3 regions of the Novosphingobium sp. GW821-FHT09E05 genome follow, and region 3 is predicted to be linked to each of the others. Evidence: riboswitches for the same ligand, from Rfam matches in the RefSeq annotation. Region 3 holds a riboswitch; each other region holds the start of a gene.
What was found. A riboswitch is a leader RNA that binds a small molecule or an ion and turns the genes downstream of it on or off. The one in region 3 is predicted to bind cobalamin.

Region 1 (9,498 bases), 110 kb from region 3:
CATGACCTTCGCGCAGGCGCGGGCGAGCGGTCGGCCGCTGCTGGTCTCAACCCGGCCGATGTCCCGCGTCGCTCGCGCTATCGAGAAGAGGGAGACGCAGGGGCTGATGAAAGTGGTCGCCGATGCGGAAACGCGGCTTATTCTAGGCGCCGCGATCCTCGGCAGCGGCGGCGACGAGGCGATCCACGGCATCCTCGACATGATGAGCGCCGGCTCCACGCTTGACGATCTGCGCTGGGCGGTGCCGATCCATCCGACGGTTTCGGAACTGATCCCCACGGTCCTGTTGGACCTCCGCCCCGCGTGAGCGCACCGCCGAGGCCACTACGGCGCGAGGGAAGCCGGCGGGTTCCTGACCTGTCAGGCGATGCGACGGCGATCGAAGCAGGCCGTCTCCGTTCTAACCAGCCGGCCGTCCCGGTTTTGCTGGATAACGGGCTAGGCGGAGAGCTTTTACCGCAGACGCTGACGCACGGTCCAACGGCAGACCAACCGCGTTACGGAAGCTAAAACCCCGGAAGTGCGAACACTCCCGGGGTTTGTCCTTCTGCGTTGCGACCCGAGAAGGGCTCGGCGCGGTACGACGCGCTCATATGCAAACGATAGCAAGATCAAGATGTATGGTCGATTAACTATTGCAGTGCTGCGCAGAATTTCAGCGTACGGACGAAAAGTCCGAACGGCGATTGAACTGGCGAACGCTTGAGTCTAAAGCGGACAGCGTTTTTCAATCGATTTTGCAATGCACAATACATAAAGGATGGCAGAAAAATGGCCGGCGGCAATCAAGAGGACGAACGGAATCTGTTGCTGCAGTCGCACCTCTCCCAGGACGAGGCGGAAGCAGAATTTCACGAGTTCGAATTCGCGCTGCACCACATTTCGGAGGCTTTCGCGCGTTGGTCCTCCGCAGTGCATGAATTCGTCAGCGGCGAATTCCTCGCTCAGCCGGACGTTTCGGTATTGCAGCTCATCCGCATGAACGAGGAGCCCAAGAGCGCCGCCGATATCGGCCGCTACCTCAACCGCGACGACAGTTCGAACATCCTTTACGCCTTGCGCAAGCTTGAGAAGGCCGGATTGATCGAGAAGGGCGACGGTCCGCTGCGCCAGACGACGTACCGGGTCACCGCGCACGGCATGGAGCTGACGGACCGTTACGCCAAGGTGCGCAAGGACGTGCTGCTCAGCACGCTCGGGGCGACATTCCAGGGCGAGCAGGAACTCTCGGCCGCGATCAAGGCCATGTGGCGGATCTGCGGGCTTTACGAGCAGGGCGCCCGCTCCATATCGGTGATGCGTGTGCTGCAGGGCGACCGCCAGGCCGAACTGCGGGAGCGCGCAGCACCGGCGAAGCCCGCGACCAAGCGCGCCAGCCAGGCGAAGAAGGGCTCGGCCGCCGCCCGCAAGGCAGGCTGACGCCCCTGCTCCTGATCCTTCCATCCTGATCGTTTTGATAGTTGGTCGATCGACCAGTTTTGTTACTCTGTCCCCAACGAACGACATGCCCCGCATCGACGAGGGCATGCGCCGCGAGAGAGATCGGCCCGCCGGATAGCCAGGCGCGCCGCTCGCTTCCGGGAAGGAGACGAGATGGGAAGGCAAGACATCGACGCCATGATGCTCGACGGCCGCGACGCTGCGAACCTCAGGGGCGATCCGATTACCGGCGACCGCTACACCTCGCGTGAGTTCATGAAGCGCGAATGGGACCACATGTGGACCCGTATCTGGCACGTTGCGGGCCGAACAGCCGAGCTGGAAGAGGCCGGCGACTACGTCGTCCATGATTTCATGAACGAATCCGTGTTCTGTGTGAAGCAGGACGACGGCTCGATCAAGGCATTCTACAATGCCTGCCGCCACCGCGGCCAGCGGCTGGTGTGGGATGCGAGTTCGCAGGCGTCGTTCCAGTGCCCCTACCACGGCTGGGTCTGGGGCAAGGACGGCGTGCTTGAAAAGGCGCAGGACCCGGAGGACTTTCCGCAAGGCAACCCCTGCGGCAGGCTCAAGCTCAAGGAACTGCGCTGCGCCACCTGGGGCGGGTTCGTCTGGTACACGATGGACGACGAGGCGCCCGAACTGCTCGATTTCCTGGCGCCGATGCCCGAGCTCTACAAGAACTATCCGATGGACACCGGGGTGCGGGTGTTCTGGATGAAGATCGACCTCAACACCAACTGGAAGTTCGCCACCGACAACTTCTCGGAAAGCTACCACACGCGCACCGCGCATCCGCAGGTGCCGCCGTGGATCGACCAGGACGTCGACACCGCGCGCCACGAGATGTGGCTGGGCGGGCATGGCCGCACGGTGCAGCCGATGCGCCCGTCGCTGTCGGACCGGCTGCCGGATGGGATCGACCATCCCTTCGACATGCTCCTGCGGCAATGGGACATCGACCCCGATGCCTATCCGGACTTCGAGACCAAGGCGATGCAGGGTTGGCTCGACCTCAAGGCCGCGAAGAAGCGGCTGTGGAAGGAGCGCGGCTACTTGCACTACGAGCACATGGACGACGAGGAGATCACCGACAGTCCGCATACGGTGATGTTCCCCAACGTCACCATCAGCTTCCTGCCTGACAACCTGGTCTTCTTCCGCACCGAGCCGCATCCCGAGGACCCGAACAAGTGCACCTTCGACCTGTGGTGCATGGCTTTCCCGGTTGCGGGGCAGACGGTCGTGGAATCGGTCATGGCCGGACCGCAGCCGCTGCGAGAGGCGGAGTTCCAGCACCGCGCCTTCGACAATGGGCGCGGTGTGCCGGAGATCAGGGACCAGATCGTCTTTCAGGACATGCTGCTCGCCGAAGGGCAGCAGAAGGGGATGCATTCGCGCGGCTACGAGGACGCCTACCTGGCGGCGCAGGAAACCCGCGTGCGGTTTTTCCACGAGGTCCTGAACGATTACCTCGAAGGACGGCGCTAGCCCCCGGCCGGGGCGGACGGTTCACGATGAAAGAGCCTGAGCGAACCTGACAGGCTTGGTCGATGCACGAAAATCGCCGCGATGCGATGCGCGATCGCGAACGGGTCGGCGTGTGCCGGCGACAGGACGACAAAAATAACAGAACGAGTGGGAGACGACGCATGAAGACCTGGCTCAACGACAGTTCACGCCTTGCCCTGGGCGCCGCCGCGCTGATGGTATCGCAATCGGCCCTGGCACAGGAGGCGCCGCAGGAAGCGGAGCAGATCGGCGGCATCCAGGAGATCGTCGTCACCGCGCAGAAGAAGTCCGAGAACCTGCAGGACGTGCCGATCTCGATCACAGCGATCGGCGGCGAGGCGCTGGCGGCGACGCAGGGCACCTCACTCCAGGCGCTGCAGGGCCAGATTCCCAACGTCCAGATCGACAACTTCGCCAACACCCCGCAGAGCGCCGTGTTCACCGTGCGCGGCATCGGCGTGATCGAGCCCGACCCCTATGCCGGCAACACCGTGTCGATCGTGGTCGACGGGGTACCGCAGTTCTTCTCGATGGGCGCGCTGCTCGACCTCTACGACATCGACCGCATCGAAGTGCTGCGCGGACCGCAGGGCACCCTGTTCGGCGCCAACACCACCGGCGGCGTCATCAACGTCGTCACCGCGCAGTCGACCGGCGAGTTCGGCGGCCACGCCAAGGCGGTCTACGGCAACTACAACCGCTTTGACCTGACCGGCTCGGTCGAGGCGCCGCTGGTCAAGGACGTGCTCTCGCTGAAGGTCGCGGGCATCCACACCGAGCGCAAGGGCTGGGTCACCAACGTCGTCGACGGCTCCGACATGGGCAGCAAGAACCTCGATGCGGTGCGCGCCTACCTGCGCTTCACGCCCGGTTCGAACTTCGACGCGACGCTCCAGGGCGAATACGTCAACGCGCGCAACGGCGCGCCGATCATCATCAGCGGCGCCTATGCGGGCGAGGCGATCTACGTCGCGCCGGGCACGCAGGGCATGTACGTCAGCCCCTGCGCCGGCGGCGGCCAGTGCGCGGCGCCCGACAAGTACTACAGCGCCAACAACTCGGTACCCGACATGTCCAACATGGACACGTACTCGGGCACACTGACGATGAACTGGCGCAGCACCGGGCTGGGCGACTGGACTTCGATCACCGGCTACAAGCACTTCGAACTGCGCGAATATACCGACCAGGATGGCACCCCGCTGTTCCTCAACGACACCTATCGCCGCACCGAAGGCTGGCAGTTCAGCCAGGAACTGCGCACCAACCTGGAGCTGACTGACACCCTGAACGTGCTGGTTGGCGGCTTCTACCTCAAGGACCACTACGACCACATCCAGGCCTATCGCCTGCAGTTCGCCGCACCGGGCCTGCTCCAGACCAACCTGCAGGACCAGGACAACTACTCGATCTCCGGCTTCGCGCAGGCCTACTGGCAGGCGACCGACCGGCTCAAGCTGCAGGCGGGCATCCGCTACTCGCACGAGCGCACCGCGGCCACGCCCAGCCTGACCACCAGCATCGGTGATCCGGCCGGCTCGAACTACACCGGAGAGGGCAACACGGTGATCGACAGCTTCACCACCGGCGGGCGCAAGAGCTGGAACAACGTCGGCTGGAAACTGGGCGCCGACTACGAGCTGGCCGACCACACGCTGGTCTATGCCAGCTGGGCGCGCGGCTTCAAGTCGGGCGGCTTCACCCAGCGCGTCGGCGTCCCGGCGGATGGCGCCACGCCGTTCGATCCCGAGAAGGTCGACACCTTCGAGGCGGGCATCAAGGCCGACCTCCTCGACCGTCGCCTGCGGGTCAACCTGACCGGCTTCTACACCAACTACCGCGACATGCAGGTCGCGCAGATCTACTTTGACACCGACACGTCCACGCAGGGCAACCGCATCCTCAACGCCGGCAAGTCCGAGATCAAGGGCTTCGAGCTCGAGACCACGGCCGCCCCGGTCGACGGCATGACGCTGCGCGCCTCGCTCGCCTACCTCGATGCCAAGTACAAGGACTTCCCCTATACCGACGCGCTCACGGGGGCCGCGCTCGACCTTTCGGGCTATCGCCTGCAGAACGCGCCGAAATGGAACGCCAGCTTCGGGGCCAATTTCGTGATCCCGCTCGGCAACGGCGCGGACCTCGTCAGCGACGTGTCCTACACCTACACCAGTTCGAAGTATTACACGGCGATCCTCGACACCCCGCGCTCGAAGATCCAGCCGACGCACTTGGTCGACGCCTCGCTCACCTACAAGCCCGACGGCGGCGCTTGGTCGGTGGGGCTGTGGGCGACCAACCTGCTCGACTCCCGCTACCTGTCGACGGTCTACGATTCGCCCGGCTACGGCGGCATCGCCGGCTACGCCCCGCCGCGCCAGTTCGGCGCCTCGGCCAGCTTCGACTTCTGATGCCAACCTTTCTTCGTCGTTCCCGCCTGCGCGGGAATGACGAGCGAGGGGGATATTGCGCCCGAACCTTCACGAAAGACACGATCATGAACCGCGTAGCAGGCAAAGTCGCCCTCATCACCGGCGGCGCTTCCGGGCTCGGCGCCGCCGACGCGCGGTTGCTGGCGGCGGAGGGCGCGCAGGTCGTCATCACCGACCTCCAGGCCGACCTTGGCCGCGCGGTCGCCGCCTCGATCCCGGGCGCGCTGTTCCTCGAGCACGACGTGCGCGACGAGGCGCAGTGGCGCGCGGTGGTCGAACAGACCGTGGCGCACTTCGGCAGGCTCGATGTGTTGGTCAACAACGCCGGCCTCGTGCGCTTCGGCAATGTCGAGGACTGCGATCTCGACACCTTCCGCCTGCAGATGCAGATAATGGTCGAGGGCTGCTTCCTGGGCTGCAAGTCGGCACTGCCGCACATGACCAAGGGCGGCGGCGGCTCGATCGTCAACGTCGCCTCGGTCGCGGCGCTCAAGGGCATCAGCGCGATCCCGGCCTACAGCGCGGCGAAGGCGGGCATCCTGGCGCTCACCCGCAGCGTGGCGGTGCACTGCATCGAACAGGGCTACCGCATCCGCGTCAATGCCATCGCGCCCGGCGCGCACGACACACCGATGACGCAGGCCGCGCTCGCGCAATTGCCACAGGACAACGCCGGGCTCGACCAAGTCAACGCGCATGGGCAGGGCAGTCCGGAGGACGTGGCCAACCTCGTCCTGTTCCTCGCCTCCGAGGAATCGCGGCAGATCACCGGGACCCACATCGTCATAGACAACGGGGAGACGGTGGGATGAACATCGGTCAGGTTGCAGATGTCCAGGCCATCGCCAACGTCCTGGCGGGCCACAGCCGCGCTGTCGACCGCGCGGATAAGGGCTTGTTGGCGGGGTGCTACCACGATGACGCCACCGTCGATTACCGCTTCTTCGAAGGCACCGCGCGCGATTTCGCGGCAATGCTGACGGGCGCGCAGAAGGCCGGGCCGGTGACGCTCCACCGCACCGCGCAGATGGGGATTGAACTCGACGGCGACCGCGCTGCCTCGGAAAGCTACGTCATGGCCTATGCCTCGAGTGCGGGAGAAGCGGGGCCGGCCACCCAGCACCTTATCTGTGGCCGCTACCTCGACCGCCACGAGCGGCGGGGCGGCGAATGGCGACTGAGCCACCGCACTTATGTTCTCGACACCAATGTGAACTGGATCGGCGGGAACGCTCTGCCCGGCCTCGGCGGGCTTGACCATCAGGTACCGATAGGCGGGCACGGCGCCGCCGACGCCGGGATCGCGCTGCTCACGCAGGCGCGCGCGAAGAACAGGACAAAAGGAGCCGAGCCGATGAGCCATGACGCGAACATGATCGACGCCGTGATTGCGCGCCAACAGATTGCCGATATCACGATGGCCTATTGCCGGGGGGTGGACCGGGCCGATGGCGCCTTGCTGGGGAACGTGTTTCACGACGATGCGAGCGTGGTCAGCGGGGCCTTCAACGGCAGCGGTCGCGATTTCGCCAAGGCGATCTGTGCGCTCGTCGAGCAAAGCTATGAGCAGACCTTCCACTCCATCGCCAACCAGTGGATCGAGGTGGAGGGTGACGGCGCCGTGGGCGAGACTTACGTCATCGCCGTCTCGACCGGCCGCGACGGAAACGACACCCTCACCGGCGGCCGCTACGTCGACCGCTTCGAGCGCCGTGCCGACCGCTGGGCGATCGCGGAGCGTACCTTCGTGCTCGACTGGTCGCGCACGGAACCCAGCACGCGCGACATGACGGGCGGCATGTACGGCGCCCTCGACCTCCATGGCTGCCGGGGGCAGGGAGATCCGGTCTACGCCTTCATGGGCAGGTGACTCCTCCACGATGCCAAGCCATCGAACGTCTTGCAGTTGCGCCATCCTCTGTCTAAGGCGCTCGCAGTCGAAGTGCCCAACAGTACTTCGGCAAGATCGCGCTGGTGCCCCGAAAGGGGCTTAATAGGGAACACGGTGAGGGCTTGATTGTCCGAATCCGAGGCTGTCCCTGCAACTGTAAGCGGCGAGCGCGATGCACATGTGCGGCGGGACAAGGTTCCACGCCGCCAGCCACTGGGCCGGACGCTAAGTCATGCGAGGCCTGGGAAGGCCGTGCATCGACGCAGTGACCCGTGAGCCAGGAGACCTGCCCGCGCATGGTCGCTCTTGCCTTGGTCCAGGGGATGGCCGCGGCACGGAACTCCGTCTGAGCGACGCATGTGCGGCGAGGGCCGCACCGGCACATGTGCCGGGCGCTCATGGCGTCCGTCCGGCGCGTGGACCGGCCGTTCGCGCGGAAGCCCTCGTCAGTTTCGCTGGCGCCGACGGGGCTTTTTGCAATGCAATCACGATACGTTTCGCACACGGCGCTTGCCGTCGTCCTCCTGCTCGCGCCCTCCGTGGCCATGGCCGAAGAGGACGCGGATTCCATCATCGTCACCGGCAAGAGCGTCGAGGAGACGCTGCCGCAGGAACTCAGCCGCTACGGTAGCGACCTCTATCAGGTCAGCGAGCAGGATATCGACGACCGGGGCGCAGTCGATGTGGCGGCGGCGCTGCAGACGGTGCCGGGGCTCTACGTCATGCCGGGCAACGGGCCGTTCAGCTACGTCGACGTCTCGATGCAGGGATCGCGTACGCAGGACGTGCTGTGGACCGTGGACGGCATCCGCATCAACAACCGCCTCTACGGCGGCACCTCGCCCAACGACACGCTGCCCGCCAGCATGGTCGAGCGGATCGAGGTGCTGAAGGGCGGCGAGAGCCTCTTCTATGGCACGCAGGCGGCAGCAGGCGTCATCAACGTGGTAACCCGTTCGTTCAGCGACGAGTTCGGCGGTCAGGTCAACGCTCAGGTCGACAGCCGGGCGGGCACCAATGTCGACGGCTACGTCCGGGGTAGCCTGGGCAGGCATCGCTTCGTCGCCTGGGGGTCGCACAACAGGTCGGAAGGCTACCGGCCCTACAGCGAGATGGAGCCCAGTGCGACCGACCGCAAGCGTGGCTACGACCTGTGGTCGATCGGCGGCAAGTACCAGTACGACTTCAATTCCGATCTGCTGCTGAACCTGCAGTACCAGCACACCGAGGCCAAGCTCGACAACCTCTCCGCGATCCGCGTGCGCGAAAGCCGCAACGACCGCAACGAGGAGATCGCCAGCATCCGCCTCGACTACGTCGGCAGCGAGACGGTGCAGTTCTTCCTCAAGGGCTACTACCACGACTGGAACACCGCCTACGTCCAGATCCGCAACGACCTGGCGACCGGCGAGCCGGTGGTGATCTACCCGGCCGGGACCTATTGGGGCTACAAGGACTTCGGCGGCAGCGCCGTGGTCAAGCTGCGGCCGCATAGCGGGCTGGAGTACCTCGTCGGCTACGACTTCCAGAACTTCAAGGGCCGCGACGACGTCCTGCTGATCGGCAAGACAAAGGAGAAGGTCCAGGCCGGCGTACTGCAGGTGCGCACCACCGACGACCTGTCGGACCGCGCGCGCCTGTCGGCGGGGCTGCGCTACAATGACGGCAGCGGATCGAAGAAGACGGTCTGGAACGTCTCGGGCCGCTTCGACCTGAGCGAGGACCTCTATCTTGAGGCCAACGGCGGAACCTCATTCCTGCTCCCCAGCGCGTCCCAGCTCTACCAGATCGATCCGTGCTGCGAGAAGGGCAACCCGAACCTCGAGCCTGAGGAAAGCCTGGGCGTCAACGTCAGCATCGGCGGCCGGTTCGCGGGCGGAACCTTGACGTGGCAGGCGACGGCTTTCGCGCGGCGCATCGATAACCTGATCGACATCGACTATAACGATCCGGCCTATCCTGACGGCATCTACACCAACGTCGATAAGAAGGTGAACGTGCGCGGCGCCGAACTGCAGCTTGGCGCCAAGATTGGCGACGGGTGGGAGCTTTCGGCAAGCTACACCTACACCCGCTCGCGCAATTCCGGCTCGGACCTCCAGCGCGACCGTACGCCCGAACATCTCGCACGCGGCGGCATCGCCTGGCGCCCGACCGAGATCCCGTTCGGCGCCAACGTCTCGGTCAACTGGGTGGGTGACACCTGGCGGACGGTTTCCGGCT
Region 2 (9,498 bases), on a different contig from region 3:
GGCCGTCTCGGGCGGCTCGCCCAGCGCGGCCTCGACGGCGGGGCGCAGGGTCTCGAACGGCAGGCGCGGGGCGTCGCTCTGGAGCTGCTCGAAAGCGGCGATCCATTCGTCGCTCAGCATGTCGCGCCGGGTGGCGAGGATCTGGCCGAGCTTCACGTAAGTCGGCCCCAGTGCCTCCAGCGCGCGGCGGGTGCGGGTGGGCAGGTCGGCGTCCTCGCGCGCCGCTTCTCCGCCCCCGTTTTTGGCCAGCCCGAGCCGCGCGAGCAGCGAGTCCAGCCCGAAGCGGGCGATCACCGCGCTCACCTCGGCCATGCGGGCGCGGTCGCGGGCGGCGACGGTCATCGTCTGCAGGATCGTGGGCATCGGGTCTCCTTCGGTCGCGGGAGAAAGCGGCGGGACCCATGCGCGGTTCCGCCCGCGCTTGTGGAAAGGCGGCGCCGCGTCATTGGTCCGCGCTTCCCCCGCGCCTAGGCTCGCGCGATGCTCACCTTGCGCGCCCTCCTCGGCCTCACGCTCGCGGCGTCGCTCGCCGCCTGCGGGGGCGGGGTGAAATACCGCCCGGTCAGCGACGCGCCGGTGCGCATCGGCCCGCCCTACAAGGTGCGCGGCGCGACTTACGTGCCCGCTGCAAGCCCCGGCTACGACATGCTCGGCTATGCGACGTGGTACGGGGGCGAGAGCGGCGACCAGGTCGCCAACGGCGAGCGCTTCCGCCCCGGCTGGGTCACCGCCGCGCACACGACCCTGCCGCTGCCCAGCTACGTCGAGGTCACCGCGCTCGACACCGGCCGCCGCATCGTCGTGCGCGTCAACGACCGCGGGCCCTACGGCGACCTGGCGCGCATCCTCGACCTCTCGAAAGGCGCCGCCGAACTGCTCGGCGTGCGGGCAAAAGGCAAGGCGGCGGTGCGCGTGCGCGTGGTCGAGCCGGAGGAAAGGGACCGCGCGGCGCTGCGCAAGGGCAAGGCGGCGCGCGAACTCCCGCCGCTTTCCGCAAGCTCGCTCGCCAGCCTGCAGGCCCAGTTCTCGCGCGGGGTGGGCCCGCGCTGAGGAACCGGCCGGCGCCCCGCGCGTTATCTCCCCGAGAGGAGAGATGTCATGAATATCGGAGCCGAGATCCCCTTCCGCCGCAGCCGCTTCGCGCGGCTCACCGGGTCGCTGATCTTAGACCGCCAGCGCAAGGAAAACGTGCGCGAGAACGAGGAGCACGCGCAGGACATGCGCGTGTGGTCGAAGGGCCACTTCGTCCAGAACTGAACGGCAATCCTCCCCCTCGGCAGCGCCGATGGGGAGGATTGATCCTATCCCAGCGACAGCGCCCGCGCGCCCGGTTCCCCCAGCCAGCGCGCCGGGCACTTCCACACCCGTCCGATCACCTCCTGCGACAGCGCATGCTCCGGCTCGCCATCGGCCGCGACCCGCCCGCCTTCCAGCACGATCACGCGGTCGGCGAAGTTCATCGCCGTCGCCAGGTCGTGCAGCACCAGCACCACCCCGCGCCCGGCGCGCGACTGATCGCGGAAGCGGCGCATGAGGGCGATCGCGTGGGCCAGGTCGAGGTTGGCGAGCGGCTCGTCGGCCAGCAGCCACTGCGGCCCGGTGGCGATCACCCGCGCCATCAGCGCCCGCGCCCTCTCGCCCCCCGACAGCCGGGTGACGGGGCGGCCGCGCAGCGCGGCGAGGTCCATCGCCGCGATGGCCTCCTCGATCGCGGCGCGGCCCTCGTCGCCATGCTCGTCGTGCCACGGCAGGCGGCCCAGCGACACCAGCACCTCCACCGTCACGTCCCACGCCACTTCGGGCGCCTGCGGCAGGTAGCCGATGCAGCGCGCCCGCTCTGTCGCCGGCACGTCGCGCAGCAGCCGCCCGCCCATCGCGGCGAGCCCACTGTCCGGCCTGACGAGCCCCGCGAGGCACGACAGCAGCGACGACTTGCCCGCGCCGTTGGGGCCGCAGATGGCGGTCACCTCGCCCGCGTGGACGGACAGCCTGATCCCGGACAGGCGCCCGGCCAGCGTCAGGTCGACGGCTTCGAGCCTCATGCCAGCCCCCGGCGCATGCGCAGCAGGAGCGCGAGGAAGAACGGCGCTCCCAGCAGGCTGAGCGCAATGCCCAGCCGCAGCTCGCCGCCGGTGAGCGGCAGCACCCGGCACGCGCAGTCGGCGATAAGCAGCAGCAGCGCGCCCGCCAGCGCGCTTGGCACCATGAGCGAGGACGGCCGCCGGTCGGTCAGCGGACGGACCAGATGCGGCACCATCAGCCCGACGAAGCCGATCACCCCCGCCACCGCCACGCCCGCGCCGACGGTGAGGCCGACGCCGACGATCATCAGCCCCTGCAGACGGCGCGGGTCGAGCCCGAGCGAGCGCGCGGCCACCTCGCCCAGCGTCAGCGCGTCGAGCCCGCGTCCGCAGGCCAGCAGCACGGCCACGCCCGCCAGCGTGAGCGGCGCGGCGATGGCGACCTCGCGCCACGAACGGTCGGCCAGCGCGCCCATCAGCCAGGTGACGATCTCGCTCATCGCGAAGGGCGTGGGCGAGAGGCTGATCGCCAGGCTGGTGAGTGCTCCGGCAAGGCTGGCGATCATCAGCCCGGCCATGGTGAACAGCGCCACGCCGCCCTCGCGCCCGGCGATCAGCGCCAGCAGCGCCATCGCCCCGCCCGCCCCGACCAGCGCGAAGACCGGCAGCAGCCAGACCGAGGCGGCATAGCCGGTCCAGAAGCTCAGCACCGCGCCGAGCGCCGCGCCCGGCGCGATGCCGAACAGGCCCGGATCGGCGAGCGGATTGCGCAGGTACCCCTGCATCGCCGCACCCGAGACGCCCAGCCCCGCCCCGATCACCAGCGCCAGCGCCGCGCGCGGCAGGCGCAGCTGGAACAGGATCAGCATCGCATTGCGCGTCGAAGGGGCGAAAGGGTCGATCCACACGCGCCCGGCCAGCAGCGATAACGGCACCGCCAGCACGAGCGCGGCGATCAGCAGCAGGATGAGGCGTCGGTTCAAGGCTGGGCCTCTGGGATGGTCGGGTTGACGGTATGGACGTGGCTCAGCGCGGTTGTCGCGGCTCGCGGCGCCGGGCGCGGCGAAGCCTGCCCGGCGATCTGCGCGCGAACCTGCGCCAGCCGCGCCACCGCGCGCGGGATGGTCGGCCCGCCGCACCACAGCAGCGAGGCATCGAGCGGGGCGCGGGCCGTGCCGGTCAGGTGCGCAAGCGCGGGATGGCGCAGCATCCGGTCCTCCTCGGCGGCGGGGGAGCCGACCGTGAAGATCACGCGCGGCGGATCGGCGAGCACGCGTTCGAGCGGCAGGTAGTCGGCCTGGGCCAGCCCGCGCGCGGCGGCGGCGTTGACGAAGCCGGAACGCGCCATGAGGTCGGCGACGAGCGTATGCTCCCCCGCGACGATGCCGCCCGACTGCCAGACCAGCGCGGGAATGCGCGCGGCGCCGGGCGCGGGCGCGGCGGCTTCCAGCGCGAGGTTCATGCGGCGGGTCAGCGCCTCGCCCGCCTTGCGGTTGCCGGTCAGCGCCGCCAGCGTGCGCACCTGCTCCAGCGCCTGCGGCATGTCGGACGGGATCGGCTCCAGCACCACGCGCATGCCGAGATCGCGCAGCGCCTGCGCGGTGGTGGGCGAGAGGAAGCTGCTGGCCACCACAACGTCGGGCTTGAGCGCCGCGATCTCCTCGACCGCGCCCGACACGGCCGCGAACCGGCGCGCGCGGGCGATGTCCATCGAAGTCGCGGACGGGTCGTGGCTGTAGTGCGAGATCGCCAGCAGCTGCCCGGGATACGCCACCTCGGCCAGCACCGCGTCGGTGCAGGGGTTGAGCGAGACGATGCGCGGCCGCGCGGCATCGACGACGGGGGCGCCCGGCCCGCAGGCGGCGAGAGTGAGGGTGAGGGTTAGAGCTAGCAGAGCGGCGACGGGGCGCATGGTCATCCCCGCCCCCATCTTCGTCGTCCCTGCGAAGGCGGGGACCCATCTGAGGTCGCTTCGTGTGGCCCGGCCATCAGATGGGTTCCCGCCTTCGCGGGAATGACGAGGTGTGGGTGTGCGGGTCGGAAACGACGACCCCTGCCCCGAGGGAAGGGCTGCCCGGGTCGGCCCTGTAGCGACCGACCCTGCCGTCACATCTTCACGCGGACGCCGGCGTAGGCCGAACGGCCGGGCGTGCCGTAGGTCCGCACCGTTTCGTAGTGCTCGTCGAACAGGTTCTCGACCCGGCCGTAGACCTCGACGTTCCCGGTGACGGCGAAGGCCGCGCGCAGGCCGGCGACGACATGGCCGCCGACGTACTGCGTGTTCGCGGTGTCGTCATAGCGACCGCCGCCGACCCGCAGGTCCGCGCCCAGCTTGAGGCCCAGCTCCCACGCCTTGTCGATGCTGGCGTAAAGGTTGGTGCGCGGCCGGCGGGCAAGGCGGTCACCGGTCAGCTCGTTGGTCGCGTCTAGGTAGGTGGCGGCGATGTTGACGTCGAAGCCTTCCCAGTTGGTGACCTGCATGCCCAGTTCCACGCCCTGCGCCCGTGCGCGCCCGACGTTGTAGTAGTTGAACTGCGTCAGGTCGTAGTCGATCAGGTTTTTGGTCTTCCTGTCGAAGTAAGTCACCGTGAAGGCACCGGTTCCCTGCGCGAAGGGCAGTTCCACGCCGGCATCCCAGCTCTTGGAGGTCTCGGGATCGAGCGCGCGGAAGCCGGCGTTGCTGTAGAGCTGGTAGAGCGAAGGCGCCTTGAAGCCCTCGCCGTAGCTGGCGCGCAGGATCGGGGCCTCGTCGCCCTCGCCCAGCACCCAGGCGCCGTTGGCGGCGAAGGTGGTCCTGTGGCCGAAGTCCTCGTGGTCGTCGTAGCGCAGGCCGCCGTTCAGCGTGAGGCCCGTCAGCGGACGCACCGTGAGGTTGCCGTAGTAGCTGTCGAGCGAGGTGCTGTCCTTCGAGCCGTAGTTGTCGTCGAACTTCTGCTTCTCGGTCTCGGCGCCCAGCTGGACGCTGGCCATCTCGATCGGGGCGAAGGACAGCTGGCCTTCGAAGCGCTCGGTGCGGCCGTTGGTCTCGTAGGGGCCGAACACGGCGTCGTCCGACACGCGGTTGGTGTCGTTGATGCCGTAGCCGATCCGCGCCGAAAGCCGGTCCTCCAGCCCCGAATACCGCACGTTGGCATAGCCCAGCGTGTCCCGCTTGCGGCCCACGTTCAGCGCATCGGCGCCGGTGTTGTCGTAGTCGTAGTCGCCCTTGGTGTAGAAGCCGCCGGCATCGACCGACAGGCCCTGCGCCAGTTCGACCTGCGCGCGCGCATTGGCCGACTTGCTCTCGAAGCCGTCCTTCTCGGTGGCGCCTCGGCGCTCATTGAAGGCGGAGTAACCGTCGCCCTTCAGCCAGTTGCCGCCGAGCGTCAGGCCTACCGGGCCGACGAGGCCGGCGGCGGAAGCGCTCACGTTCCGGCGGTCGCGCCAGCCGTATTCGGCCTGCGCGCGGGCGGTCCACTGCTCGGTGGGCCGTGCGGTGATGAAGTTGATGACGCCGCCGATCGCGCGGCTGCCCCACAGCACGCCCGACGATCCGCGCACAATCTCGACGCGGTCGAACTGGCCGATCGTCAGGTTGCCGAAGTCGAAGCCGCCGCCGACGTCACCCGGATCGTTGATGCGCACGCCGTCGATCAGCACCAGGCTCTGCGCGTTCTCGGCGCCGCGGACGAAGACGCTGGAAGGCTGGCCGAAGCCGCCCGACTGCACGACGCTGACGCCGGGAATGCGCGCCAGCACGTCGGTGGCGCTGGTCGCCTGGAAACGCTCGATCTGGTCGCGGGTGACGACGCTGACCGACTGCCCGACCTGGGTGACGGGGGTGGGCTCGCGGGTGGCGGTGACGACGATCTGGCCGCGCTCCATGCGGATGGCGGCGGGATCGCCCTCGTCGAACACGCCGGCCTCCTGCGCCATCGCGGGAGTGCTTGCCGCCAGCGCGGTGCCGAGCAGAAACAGGTACTTCATTATATGTCCTCCGAACCTTGAACGTGTCTCGCCGTTCATGGCGGAGGCCTCGCGCGCCCCTCATGGCACGCGGACCCGCTGCACCCGGAACACCCCGTCCGGCTGCGGAACGACCATCCTGGGCAGGTCTCCTGGCTCCCGGATCATCGCCCGCCCCCGCCTTCCCAGCCATGAGGCCAGTGGCGCGATGGAGACGGGCTCTCCGGTCACAGTTGCGGGGGCAGCGCCGGCAGTTGCGGCCGGCTTCCCTCTTAGGCCCGGCAAACCGGGCACCCATGACGTGAGAGCGCCGATAGTGCGGAGTTGCACGGTTTGCAAGCGAACCGTCATCCCTGCGAGAGCAGGGATCGCTGACCGAGCCGAGCAGGGATGCAGGCGGTGCATTGCCTCAAGGCTGCCCGGCGGTCCCGGCGTTCGCCGGGATGACGGCTATCGGCAATTTCTTAAGGCCTTAAGCGTAGAGCCCCGCCCTGTACCGCAACGGGACGGCGACGAATGGCGGGATGCGCCGCGCGGCTTGCGCAGCTAGGCCCGGTGCTGCCGAACTGCGCCCATGCTTTGACAGGAACCGAGTGCCCCCAGCCGCCGCCTTTTCCGAACTCCCGGCCGCTCCGGCGGACGCGCGCGGATTCGATGGCTGGGAACGCCCGCGCGACTTTTCGGGCCGTTTTGCCCGCCGCGCGCACGGCATCGGCCGCCACCCGCTGAAGCTCCATCGCCGCTGGACGCTCGGCGTCGCCGCGCTCGCCGCCGTGGCGCTGCCCGCCTTCGCCGCGCCCGACCGCTTCGCCATCGCCGACGCGGGGACGCAGGACACCCCGGTCGCGCCGATGCCCTTCGAGCAGGCGGGCGCCAGCTTCCCCGGCTCGGCGTTCTATTACCTCGACAGCGAGGTCGCCCCCCTGCGCGTGGGCGAGGGCATCCACTCCGACGCCGACGACGCGGTTTCCGGCCCCGGCCCGATCGCCCGCGCCTTCCGCATCGACAACTCAGGCGTCGACCGCAGCCGCGCGCTGCAGTGCCTGACCGCCGCGATCTACTACGAAGCCGCGAGCGAAGCCGACGCCGGCCAGCGCGCGGTGGCGCAGGTGGTGCTCAACCGCGTCGCCCACCCCAGCTATCCCAAGACCGTGTGCGGCGTCGTCTACCAGGGCTCCGAGCGCTCGACCGGCTGCCAGTTCTCGTTCACCTGCGACGGCGCGCTGGCCCGCCGCCCGCAGCGCCTGTTCTGGGACCGCGCCGAGGCCGTCGCCCGCGCCGCGCTGGCGGGCTACGTCTACGCGCCGGTCGGCCTCGCCACCCATTACCACACGGTCCAGGTCAGCCCCTACTGGGCGCCGAGCCTCAATTACCTCGGCACCATCGGCGCGCACCGGTTCTACGCTTTGCGCGGCGCGGCGGGCAGTCCGGCGACCTTCCGCTACGCCTACCTCGGCGGCGAGCCGGTGGCCGCCCCGCACCGCCGCGACGACAGCGCCGACACCACCGCCGCGCTCGACCCGCTGGCGGTGCAGCGCGCCTTCGGCCTCGTCGAGACCCGGGCGATCGCCGCCCCGGCCCCGCAGGCCGCCACCGCCACCGCCCCCGCGCCGGTCTATTCCACCGCAGTCACCCAGCGCGGCGGGGACGCCCTCTACCGCGCGCAGAACCTGCCCGCCTCGGAGGGCATCAAGGCCGAGTATGCTAACTCCGGGCGCTGGATAGCCAACCCGCAGAATTGATAATCAATCGATTGCAAAGAGATAGACCGGGGAAACCCCCTAGGGGTCTTGGTCAAGACTTAAGCAACCAAGTCCTCTCATGATGGCTTAGCCCCTTCCCTGCTAGGAAGGGGCCACGCCAAGACCCCGAACAAAGAGGCCCATCGCACATGACCATCCGTTTTGCCGCCGCCTGGGGCGGGACAACTCCGGCCATTTCGCGTTCGCTGTGCCTCGGCGCCCCGCTCGGCGCCGGCAACGACAATCCGCCCTGCCCGCGCCGCCTCGCGCTGCACGCGGTGCCCAGCGCGCCCGAGGCCGAGCTGGACGCCGGCCTCGCCGCCGCGCTCATGCACTTCGCCCGCCACGGCCTCTCCGCCGCCACCCAGGCCCGCGACGAGGCGCTCGCCGCCCACGCCTCGGGCGACGCCGAGGCCAGCGCCCGCTGGCTCGAGATCTGCCGCAGCCTCGACCGCCGCATGGCGCAGGCGGCGGAGCGCCGGCTCGGGGCGTAAATCCTCCCGGTCTTTGGGCGCCTGCATTCCGGCCCCACCAACCCCCGTCGTCCCCGCCTTCGCGGGGGCGACGGATGCTTGATCGGAAAAGGCATGGCGGACCTCTCGACCTGAACGACCAGCCCACCCGTATCCGGCTTTCGACGAGTCGCATCCGGGAGGGCTTGCCTCCTCCCCCGCGATGCCCGAAATCTCTTTCGCAGAGTCCGTGGCGCGCACGCTCCCCTTTGCAGCTCGAAAAGAGGGCCGATTTTCCGCCGATTACGGCCTCTATTGCAATTGCGAACTATTATCAGTTAAAAGTGCCGTCATCCGCATGTCAGCAACCCTTTGTCGGTTGCAATGTCGCCGATGGGGGCGTAGGGCCGGCTCCGCAAACCCGGCGCCTGCCTTCTGCGGGATTGAAAGCAGGCCGCCTTGAAGTCCGGACAATCCCGCCACTGGGAAGGACAAGCACGGATCATGGCTCGTAAGAAGATTGCCCTCATCGGCGCAGGCAACATCGGTGGCACTCTCGCTCACCTCGCCGCGCAGAAGGAACTGGGCGATATCGTCCTGTTCGACGTCGCGGAAGGCCTGCCGCAGGGCAAGGCGCTCGACCTGTCGCAGTGCGGCCCGGTCGAAGGCTTCGACGCCGCCATCACGGGCACCAACGACTACACCGACATCGCCGGCGCCGACGTCATCATCGTCACCGCCGGTGTGGCCCGCAAGCCTGGCATGAGCCGCGACGACCTGCTGGGCATCAACCTCAAGGTGATGAAGTCGGTCGGCGAAGGCATCGCCGCCAACGCGCCCGACGCTTTCGTGATCTGCATCACCAACCCGCTCGACGCGATGGTCTGGGCGCTGCGCGAATTCTCGGGGCTCCCGCACAACAAGGTCGTCGGCATGGCCGGCGTGCTCGACTCGGCGCGCTTCTCGACCTTCCTCGCCTGGGAATTCGGCGTCTCGGTCCGTGACGTCACCAGCTTCGTCCTGGGCGGCCACGGCGACACCATGGTCCCCGTCGTCGAGTACTCGACGATCAAGGGCATCCCGGTTCCTGACCTCATCAAGATGGGCCGCTCCACGCAGGAGCGCATGGACGCCATCGTCAAGCGCACCGCCAACGGCGGCGGCGAGATCGTCGGCCTGTTGAAGACCGGCTCGGCCTTCTACGCGCCCGCCGCCTCGGCGATCGCCATGGCTGAATCGTACCTCGGCGACCAGAAGCGCATCCTGCCCTGCGCCGCGAACCTGACCGGCCAGTACGGCGTCGACAACCTCTACGTCGGCGTGCCCGTCGTGATCGGC
Region 3 (9,498 bases):
ACCGCCTTGGCCGTCGCGGCCTATATCTGGGTCACGCGCACGATCACCGAGTGGCGGACCAAGCTGCGCGAGCAGATGAACCGGCTAGATGGGCAGGCGCTGTCGCGCGCGGTGGATTCGCTGCTGAACTACGAGACGGTGAAGTACTTCTCCGCCGAGGCGCGTGAGGAGGCTCGCTACGCGCAGGCCACCCGCGCCTATGCGGTGGCGGCGGTGAAGAGTGAGAACTCGCTCGGGCTGCTCAACATCGTCCAGGGCGTCGTGGTCACGCTGCTGATGGCGGGTGCGCTCGCGTGGACGGTCTGGGGCTGGTACCGCGGCCAGTACACGGCGGGCCAATTGGTCTTCGTGCAGACCTACCTGACGCAGCTGTTCCGCCCGCTCGACATGCTGGGCATGGTCTACCGCACCATCCGGCAGGGCCTGATCGACATGGCGGAGATGTTCCGCCTGCTCGACACCCAGGTCGAAGTGCCCGACGCGCCCGGCGCGCCGGCGCTGGTGATCCGCCAGCCCTCGATCGTGTTCGACGAGGTGGTGTTCGGCTACGATCCCGACCGCACGATCCTGCACGGGCTGTCGTTCGAGGTGCCCGCCGGACAGGCCTTCGCGGTGGTCGGCCCCTCGGGCGCGGGCAAGTCCACGCTCGCGCGGCTGCTGTTCCGCTTCTACGACCCGCTTTCGGGCCGGATCCTGATCGACGGGCAGGACATCCGCGAGGTCACGCAGTCAAGCCTGCGGGCCGCGATCGGCATCGTGCCGCAGGATTCGGTGCTGTTCAACGACACCATCGGCTACAACATCGGCTACGGCCGCGACGGCGCCAGCCTCGAGGAGATCGAGGCCGCCGCGCAGGGCGCCGCGCTGACCAGCCTGATCGCCCGCCTGCCCAAGGGCTTCGCCACCGAAGTGGGCGAGCGCGGCCTCAAGCTCTCGGGCGGCGAGAAGCAGCGCGTCGCCATCGCCCGCACCCTCGTCAAGAACCCGCCGATCCTCGTGCTCGACGAGGCCACCAGCGCGCTCGACACGCGGACCGAGCAGGACATCCTCGCCACCCTCCACCGCGTCGCCGAACACCGTACCTCGCTGTCCATCGCACACCGGCTGTCCACCATCGCCGATGCGGACAAGATCCTGGTGCTGAACGAAGGCCGGCTGGTGGAGAGCGGCAGCCATGCGCAGCTCCTGCGCCGCGAAGGCCTCTACACCGAGATGTGGTCGCGCCAGGCCGCCGAGGCCGAGGCGATGATCGAGGCGGCGGAATAGGCGCCGCCCACGGGAATCGCACTTCACGACAGGCGGTCCCGACGCATCACTCCCCGCCGCTCCCTCATATCTGGCGAGCAGATGGCCGCCCCCCCGATCGGCCCGACGCTGACCACGTCGCCCGCAATCTTCCGATTGGCACACCGCAAAAATCCCCCTATTGCCGCCCTCGGACCGGCGTTAACGCGCCGGTTTCGAAGATCGCGCCGGTGCCTCGAAAGAGGCTTAAAACGGGAAGGCGGTGCGGGTGGTTCACCACCCAACTCCGCAGCTGTCCCTGCAACTGTAAGCGGCGAGCGCGATGCACATCGTTTCCCCCAGCCGGGGAAGCAGCCACTGGGCCGGACGCTAAGTCATGCGGGGCCTGGGAAGGCGTGCATCAAGCCCTGACCCGCGAGCCAGGAGACCTGCCGGCGTTCTGGTCGCTCTTGCCTTGGTCCAGGGGATGGTCACGGCACGGTACTTCCGTCTGAGCGACGTTCGTCATGCGGCCGGGGCCGCATCGGCACAACGCGCCGGGCGTCCTCGCGCCTGCCCGACGCGCGTGCCGGGTCGTCGATCGCCCGATCGATGGGACGCCCCGCCGTGCAGAAGTCGCCCGGCGCGGGGAGAAGACCATTGAGCAAAGTGCCCACCACCGTCATCACCGGCTTCCTGGGAGCGGGCAAGACCACGCTCGTGCGCCACCTGCTGCAGAACGCGGGCGGCCGCCGCATCGCTCTCATCATCAACGAGTTCGGCGACGTCGGCGTCGACAGCGAACTGGTGAAGGGCTGCAACGACGAGGCCTGCCCCGAGGACGACATCGTCGAACTGGCCAACGGCTGCATCTGCTGCACCGTCGCCGACGATTTCCTGCCCACCATGATGAAGCTGCTCGACCGGCCCAACCCGCCCGAGCACATCATCATCGAGACCTCCGGCCTCGCCCTGCCCAAGCCGCTGGTGAAGGCCTTCCAGTGGCCCGACATCCGCACCCGCGCGACCGTCGACGGCGTCATCGCGCTGATCGACGCCGATGCCGTGGCGGCCGGCCGCTTCGCCACCGACGAGGTCGCGCTGGCCGCCGCCCGGGCCGCCGACCCCAACCTCGACCACGACAGCCCGCTCGAAGAGCTGTTCGAAGAGCAGCTCGGATGCGCTGACATGGTCGTGCTCAACAAGACCGACCTCGTCGATGCCGAGGCGCTGGCCCATGTCGAAGGGCTGGTCGGGGCCGAGACCCGTCCCGGCGTCAAGATCATCCACGCCGACCACGGCGCGGTCGACATCGCCGCCCTGCTCGGCATCACCGCGGCGGCCGAGGACGACCTCGACAGCCGCAAGTCGCATATCGACGGCCTCGACGAAGGCCACGACCACGACGACTTCGACAGCTTCGTCGCCTCGGGCGGTGACGTGGCCGACCTCGACGCGCTGGTTGCGCAGATGGCCACGCTGATCGCCGCGCACGACGTGCTGCGCATCAAGGGCATGGTCGCGGTCGCGGGCAAGCCCAGCCGCCTCATCGTGCAGGCCGTCGGCCCGCGTATCCAGCACTTCTACGACCGCGCCTGGAAGCCCGGCGAACCGCGCCGCACGCAGCTGGTGGTGATCGGCCAGAAGGGCCTCGACCGCGCCGCCATCGAGGCAGGATTGGCCGACGTTCTCGGTGCGGTGACGGTCTGAACGAGCCGATGCCGATGCCCATCCCGCCCCACCCCATCCCACAAAACCCCGTCGTCCCCGCGCAGGCGGGGACCCCGCTTGTTCCTTCGAGCGGGGCGGAAGGGAAGCGGGGCCCCCGCCTTCACGGGGGCGACGGGGTGTGGGGTGCGAGCATCCTTCTCTCGGGTAGCGGGAGGTGGGCCGCCCGTACCGTGCGCGTGGCGCGCACAAACCGGGACACTGCCGCCATGCGAAACCCCGCCTGATGCACCTGCTCTCCGCCACCCCCGGCACCATCACCAACGGCGAGGAGGCCATCGACCTCGACCAGCCGCCGGGCGACATCGTCATCCTGACGGTGGCGGACAGCGAGCTCGCCTGCTTCGCCAAGGCCGCCGCGCAGTTGCCGCAAGGTGGCATTAGCGTGCGGTTAGCGAACCTGTTGCAGCTCAAGCACCCCTACTCGATCGACCTCTACGTCGAGAAGGTGATCGCCCACGCCAGGTTCGTCTGCGTCGTCCTCCTCGGCGGCAAGAGCTACTGGCCCTACGGCATCGACGAGATCGCCGCCGTGGCGCGCGAACGCGGCATCGCCTTCGCCGCCATCGCCGACGGGCGGGAGGACGACCCCGCGCTCGACCGCGCCTGCACGCTGCCCGCCGCCCAGGTCGAGCACTTGCGCGACTACCTGCGCCAGGGCGGCACCGCCAACGCCCTCTCGTTCCTGCGCACCGCAGCGCGGATCATCGGCGACGACTGCGGCCAGCCCGACGACCCGGTGCCCGTCGCCGATGCCGGGCTCTACATCCCCGGCGTGGATCGCCCCGGCCTCGCCGATCTTCACGCGCGCTGGAAGCCGGATGCCCCGGTCGCGCTGCTGGTGTTCTACCGCGCGCTGATGATCGCCGGTACGCTCGACGCGGTGGACGCCATGGTCGCCGCGCTGGAAGCGCGCGGCCTCAACGTCGCCGCCGTCCACGTCCGGGCGCTGCGCGAGCCTTTCGCGATCGACTGGCTCGGCGGGCTGATGGCCGGGATCGCCCCCGACGTGGTCATCAACGCCACCAGCTTCGCCTCCTCCTCCTCGGGCGAGCCGCGCACCCCCGGCATACTGGAGCGCGCCGACTGCCCGATCCTCCAGGTCGCCTTCGCGGGCGTCGAGGAGGCCGACTGGCGCGCCGCCGCGCGCGGCCTTGGCCCCCGCGACCTCGCCATGAACGTGGCGCTGCCCGAGGTGGATGGCCGCATCTTCACCCGCGCCGTCGCCTTCAAGGCCGCCGAGCGCTTCGACGAAGTGACCCAGTGCGGCATCGTCGTCCCCAAGGTCGCGCCGGACCGCGTGGCCTTCGCCGCCGACCTCGCCGCCAACTGGGCCCGCCTGCGCCGCACCCCCGCGCCCGAGCGGAAGGTCGCGCTGGTGCTCGCCAACTATCCCAACCGCGACGGGCGGATCGGCAACGGCGTCGGCCTCGACACCCCCGCCAGCGCCGCCTCGATCCTCGCATCCTTGCGGGCGGCGGGCTACGACGTCGGCAACGCTCCGCAGGACGGCGCGGCGCTCATGGCGCTGATGACCGGCGGCGTGACCAACGACCTCACCTCGCTGGACCGGCCCGGAGAGATCGCCCTCCCCCTCGCCGACTACCGCGCCGCCTTCGCACAGGTCCCCGAGGCCGCCCGCGCCGCCATGCTCGAACGCTGGGGCGAGCCCGAGGCCGACCCCTTCGTGCGCGAGGGCGCGTTCCGCCTCGCCGTCCACCGCTTCGGCAACGTCGCGCTCGCGGTGCAGCCGGCGCGCGGGTACAACATCGACCCCAAGGCCAGCTACCACGACCCGGCGCTGCCCCCTCCCCACGCCTATCTCGCTTTCCACGTCTGGCTGGACAGGCAGTTCGGCGCGCAGGCGCTGATGCATGTCGGCAAGCACGGCAATCTCGAATGGCTGCCGGGCAAGGCGATATCGCTCTCCGCCGACTGCTTCCCGGAGATCTGCGCCGGGCCGGTGCCGCAGCTCTACCCTTTCATCGTCAACGACCCCGGCGAGGGCACGCAGGCCAAGCGCCGCATCGGCGCGGTGGTGATCGACCACCTGACGCCGCCCCTCACCCGCGCCGAAAGCTACGGGCCGCTCAAGCAGCTTGAGGCGCTGGTCGACGAATACTACCTCGCCGCCGGCATGGACCCGCGCCGACTGGAGAGGCTGCGGCGCGACATCCTCGACCTCGCGCGCGGCAACGGACTGGACCAGGACGCCGGGGCGACGGGGGACGGCGACGATGCCCTCTCCGCAATCGACAACTACCTGTGCGATCTGAAGGAAATGCAGATCCGCGACGGGCTGCACGTTTTCGGCCACTCGCCCGAGGGCCGGCTGCGGCGCGACCTGCTGGTGGCTTTGGCGCGGACGCCGCGCGGGTATGACCGGCCCGGGCAGGCCTCGCTGCTGCGGGCGATGGCGGAGGATTTCGCTCTGGCGTTCGATCCGCTCGACTGCCGGATGGGCGATCCATGGGACGGCGCGCGACCGGCGATGCTGGCGGCGGTGTCCGACGATCCGTGGCGGACGCTGGGCGATACGGTGGAGCGGCTGGAACTGCTGGCGGCGGAGTGGGCGGATTCGCTTTCACCCTATCAGCCGGCCGGCAGCCGAACTGCAGCCGTCCTCGCCGAGATCGTCGACAACCTCGCCCCGCGCGTCGACGCCTGCGGCCAAGCCGAAACCGCCGCCCTGCTCGCCGGGCTCGACGGCCGCTTCGTGATGCCCGGCCCCTCCGGCGCCCCCACCCGGGGCCGCCCCGAAGTGCTGCCCACCGGCCGCAACTTCTACTCGGTGGACACCCGCGCGGTGCCCACGGCCGTCGCCTGGGACCTCGGCTTCAAGTCGGCGCAGCTGCTGGTCGAGGACTACCTCCAACGCGAGGGCGAATACCCGCGCGCCATGGCGCTCTCGGCCTGGGGCACCGCCAACATGCGCACCGGCGGCGACGACATCGCGCAGGCCCTCGCGCTGATGGGCGTGCGGCCGCGCTGGGAGTGGACCTCGGGCCGCGTGACCGGCTTCGAGATCATGACCGTCGCCGAACTGCGCCGCCCGCGCGTGGACGTGACCCTGCGCGTCTCGGGCTTCTTCCGCGATGCCTTCCCCGAACAGATGGACCTGATCGACAGCGCCGCCCGCGCCGTCATGGCGCTGGGCGAACCCGAGGGCGACAACCCCGCCGCCGAACGCCACCGCGAGGAGGTCGCAGGGCTCGAAGCGCAGGGCCAGAGCCCCGAACTGGCCGCGCGCCGGGCCGGGGCCCGCGTCTTCGGCTCGAAGCCGGGGGCCTACGGTGCCGGGCTCCAGGCGATGATCGACGAGAAGCTGTGGCACGACCGCGCCGACCTCGCCGAGATCTACCTCGACTGGGGCAGCTACGCCTACGGCGCGGGCGTCGAGGGCGAGGCCGAGCGCGAGCTGTTCGCCGCCCGTCTGACGCAGGCCGACGCGGTGGTCCAGAACCAGGACAACCGCGAGCACGACCTGCTCGACAGCGACGACTACTACCAGTTCGAAGGCGGCATCGCCGCGGCGGTCGAGCATCTGAAGGGCCGCAAGGTCGTGTCCTATCACAACGACCACTCGCGCCCCGAACGCCCGGTAATCCGCACGCTGGAGGACGAGATCGGCCGCGTCGTGCGCGCCCGCGTCACCAATCCCAAGTGGATCGCGGGCGTCATGCGCCACGGCTACAAGGGCGCGTTCGAGATCGCCGCGTCGGTCGACTACCTCTTCGCCTTCGCCGCCACGACGCATGCGGTGAAGGACCACCATTTCGACGCCGTCCACGCCGCCTTCATCGAGGACGAGGCGGTCCGCGCCTTCATGCAGGACGCCAACCCGGCGGCGCTGCGCGAAACCGCCGCCCGGCTTGCCGAGGCGCTGGAACGGGGCTTGTGGAAACCGAAATCGAACAGTGCGGGCGTCCTGCTCGCCCAGCTTGCAGGAGAGTAGAATGGCCGAACGCACCGACGAACGCCACGCCGAGAAGATGAAGAAGAAGCAGGCCGCCCACGACAAGATCATGGCGGCCAAGACCGTCGAGAAGGGCCTGCTGATCGTCCACACCGGCAAGGGCAAAGGCAAGACCACCGCCGCGCTCGGCATGGTGGTGCGCGCCATCGGGCACGGCAAGAAGGTCGGCGTCGTGCAGTTCGTCAAGGGTGCGATGACCACCGGCGAGAAGGTCGTCTTCGACGCCTTCCCCGCCAACGTCGAGTTCAAGCCGATGGGCGAGGGCTTCACCTGGAACACCCAGGACCGCCCCCGCGACATCGCCCTCGCCCGCGAAGCGTGGGAGGAGGTCAGGCGGATGATCGAGGACCCGGCCTACGACATGGTGCTGGCCGACGAGCTGAACATCGTCCTGCGCTACGACTACCTGCCGCTGGCCGAAGTGCTGGAGGTGCTGGCTGCCAAGGCGGAGATGAAGCACGTCATCGTGACGGGGCGCAATGCGCCCGAGGCGCTGATCGAGCAGGCCGATCTCGTCACCGAGATGACGCTGGTCAAGCACCCCTTCCGCGAGCAGGCCGTCAAGGCGCAGCCGGGGATCGAGTTCTAGGCTCCGCCCCGATGGCCTTTGAGACCGAAACCGACATCAGCCCAACCTCCGCCGTCGTCCCCACGCAGGCGGGGACGACGGCGTTTACGGGCGATAGCTCGGCGCTGCCGAACAGCAACGACCTGACCTGCCCCCCCCTGTTCGACGCCGGCTTTCGGGACGACCTCGCGTCCCTGCTGGCGTGGCGCCGGGACGTGCGGCACTTCCGGCGCGCCCCCCTCGCCGAGGAGGTCATCTCCGACCTGCTGGCAACCGCCCAGCTCGCGCCGTCGGTGGGCAATTCGCAGCCCTGGCGTTTCGTGCGCGTGCGCTCGGCCGATCTGCGCGAAGACCTCGCCCGCCACGTCGATGGCGAGGCCGAGCGCGCCGGCGAAGCCATGGCCGACCGCCGCGAGGCCTATGCCGCGCTGAAGCTCCACGGCCTGCGCGAGGCGCCGGAAGTCATCGCCGTGTTCTGCGACGATACGACCGCAATCGGGGCCGGCCTCGGCGCGGCGACGATGCCGCAGACGCGCGAGTGGTCGGTGGTGCTGGCGATCCATACCCTGTGGCTCGCCGCCAGGGCGCGCGGGCTGGGCCTGGGCTGGGTGTCGATCGTGGAGCCCGCCACTGTCACCGCACTGCTCGGCGTGCCGCCGGGCTGGCGCTTCATCGCCCTGCTGTGCCTGGGCGAACCCGAGGCGTGCGACGTGGTGCCCGAACTCGAACGGCGCGGCTGGCAGGCCCGCCTCGACGGGAGCGGCCATGTCAGCGAGCGTTGACGCCCGCCGCCATCGCCCGCGCCGCCTTCACGTAGGCCGGGCCGCCGCAGACCGTCCAGGCCTGCGGGATGCCGATGCGCGGAATGCCGGCGAGCACCGGGTGGTGCATCATCGCGGTGCCTTGGTCGACGACCTTGTCCGTCGCGGTATCGACGATCAGGAAGTCGGGCCGGGCCGCGGCCATCTCCTCGAGGCTCATCTGCGAGAGCGAGGGCTTGCCCAGCTTGGCCGCGAGGTTGATGATCCCCACCCGCGTCATCAGGTCGTCGATCAGGGTGCCGGTCCCGGTCATGTAGCCGCGCCGCTGGTAATAGGCGGCGACCTTGCCGGTCTGCCGGTGAGGCAGGCCCGCAAGCTCTCGGTCCATCCGCGCGACCAGCGCCTCGCCCCGCTCCGGATGGCCGACGGCGCTCGCCACCTCGCGGATCGAACGCAGGATCGCGGCGTAGCTGTCGGGCGACTTGATATCGAGCGCGGGGTACTTCTTCGCCTTGAGCACGGCAATGGCCGGGCTGCGCCGCGCGGGCATGCCGATGACGAGGTCCGGGCCGATCGCCATGATCTCCTCCGCCGAGCCGCGCAGGATCGGCAGGCCCTTCGCGGACGCAGCGGCGGCCGACATCGCCGGGTCGGCGGCGTAGCGGGTAAGCCCGGCGATCTGGCTCCGGTCCGCCAGCGCCATGACCAGCTGGTCGGCGCAGAGGTTGAGCGAGACGATCCGCTGCGGCGCCCTCTTCGGGGCCGCCCCTGCGGGCGCGGGCACGCTCCATGCCGCCGCACATGCGAAGGAGGCCACCGCCGCGCACAGCGCGAGCTTGCCAGAACGAAGATAAGCCGTAAGCGCCATACCAGCGTTCCCATAGCAACACGACCCCGGGACACAAGCGTGACGGGGAACCGATCCAATTCGAGGTATTCGTGCTCAACGATGCATTTCCCGCGGCGCGCCACCCGGCGCTGATGCCGCTTCTCGTCGCCGGCGTGGTGGTAATGGGCCTGGCGTCCATGAGCCTTGGCCCGGTCCATCTGTCCGAGACCCGCATCCTTTCCGCGCTCACCGGGCACGGCGACCCGATCGCGCGGGCGATCCTGTTCGAGCTGCGCCTGCCGCGCACGCTCGTCGCGCTGCTGGTGGGGTCCATGCTCGGACTCGCCGGCGCGGTGCTGCAGGGCTACCTGCGCAACCCGCTGGCCGAGCCTTCGGTGCTTGGCGCCTCGAA

Region 1: linked by a shared signal. The riboswitch ahead of AC07M9_RS15665 (TonB-dependent receptor plug domain-containing protein) and the one ahead of cobW (cobalamin biosynthesis protein CobW) in region 3 are both predicted to bind cobalamin.
Region 2: linked by a shared signal. The riboswitch ahead of AC07M9_RS03775 (TonB-dependent receptor plug domain-containing protein) and the one ahead of cobW (cobalamin biosynthesis protein CobW) in region 3 are both predicted to bind cobalamin.

The regions. Positions count from the first base shown of each region.
Region 1 covers NZ_JBWKOQ010000003.1:268,058-277,555, forward strand. Annotated here, with positions in the region: gene AC07M9_RS15635 (FAD-containing oxidoreductase) at 1-307, shown strand, start outside; gene AC07M9_RS15640 (helix-turn-helix domain-containing protein) at 808-1,419, shown strand; gene AC07M9_RS15645 (aromatic ring-hydroxylating oxygenase subunit alpha) at 1,594-2,931, shown strand; gene AC07M9_RS15650 (TonB-dependent receptor) at 3,093-5,363, shown strand; gene AC07M9_RS15655 (SDR family oxidoreductase) at 5,450-6,196, shown strand; gene AC07M9_RS15660 (nuclear transport factor 2 family protein) at 6,193-7,254, shown strand; cobalamin riboswitch at 7,340-7,583, shown strand; gene AC07M9_RS15665 (TonB-dependent receptor plug domain-containing protein) at 7,755-9,498, shown strand, end outside.
Region 2 covers NZ_JBWKOQ010000001.1:803,837-813,334, reverse strand. Annotated here, with positions in the region: gene AC07M9_RS03805 (ABC1 kinase family protein) at 1-363, opposite strand, end outside; gene AC07M9_RS03800 (septal ring lytic transglycosylase RlpA family protein) at 481-1,050, shown strand; gene AC07M9_RS03795 (hypothetical protein) at 1,099-1,257, shown strand; gene AC07M9_RS03790 (ABC transporter ATP-binding protein) at 1,302-2,042, opposite strand; gene AC07M9_RS03785 (FecCD family ABC transporter permease) at 2,039-3,004, opposite strand; gene AC07M9_RS03780 (ABC transporter substrate-binding protein) at 3,001-3,939, opposite strand; gene AC07M9_RS03775 (TonB-dependent receptor plug domain-containing protein) at 4,128-5,987, opposite strand; cobalamin riboswitch at 6,092-6,279, opposite strand; gene AC07M9_RS03770 (cell wall hydrolase) at 6,458-7,708, shown strand; gene AC07M9_RS03765 (hypothetical protein) at 7,858-8,202, shown strand; gene mdh (malate dehydrogenase) at 8,665-9,498, shown strand, end outside.
Region 3 covers NZ_JBWKOQ010000003.1:382,329-391,826, reverse strand. Annotated here, with positions in the region: gene AC07M9_RS16135 (ABCB family ABC transporter ATP-binding protein/permease) at 1-1,266, shown strand, start outside; cobalamin riboswitch at 1,457-1,695, shown strand; gene cobW (cobalamin biosynthesis protein CobW) at 1,885-2,934, shown strand; gene cobN (cobaltochelatase subunit CobN) at 3,179-6,907, shown strand; gene cobO (cob(I)yrinic acid a,c-diamide adenosyltransferase) at 6,909-7,517, shown strand; gene bluB (5,6-dimethylbenzimidazole synthase) at 7,529-8,278, shown strand; gene AC07M9_RS16110 (ABC transporter substrate-binding protein) at 8,265-9,125, opposite strand; gene AC07M9_RS16105 (FecCD family ABC transporter permease) at 9,239-9,498, shown strand, end outside.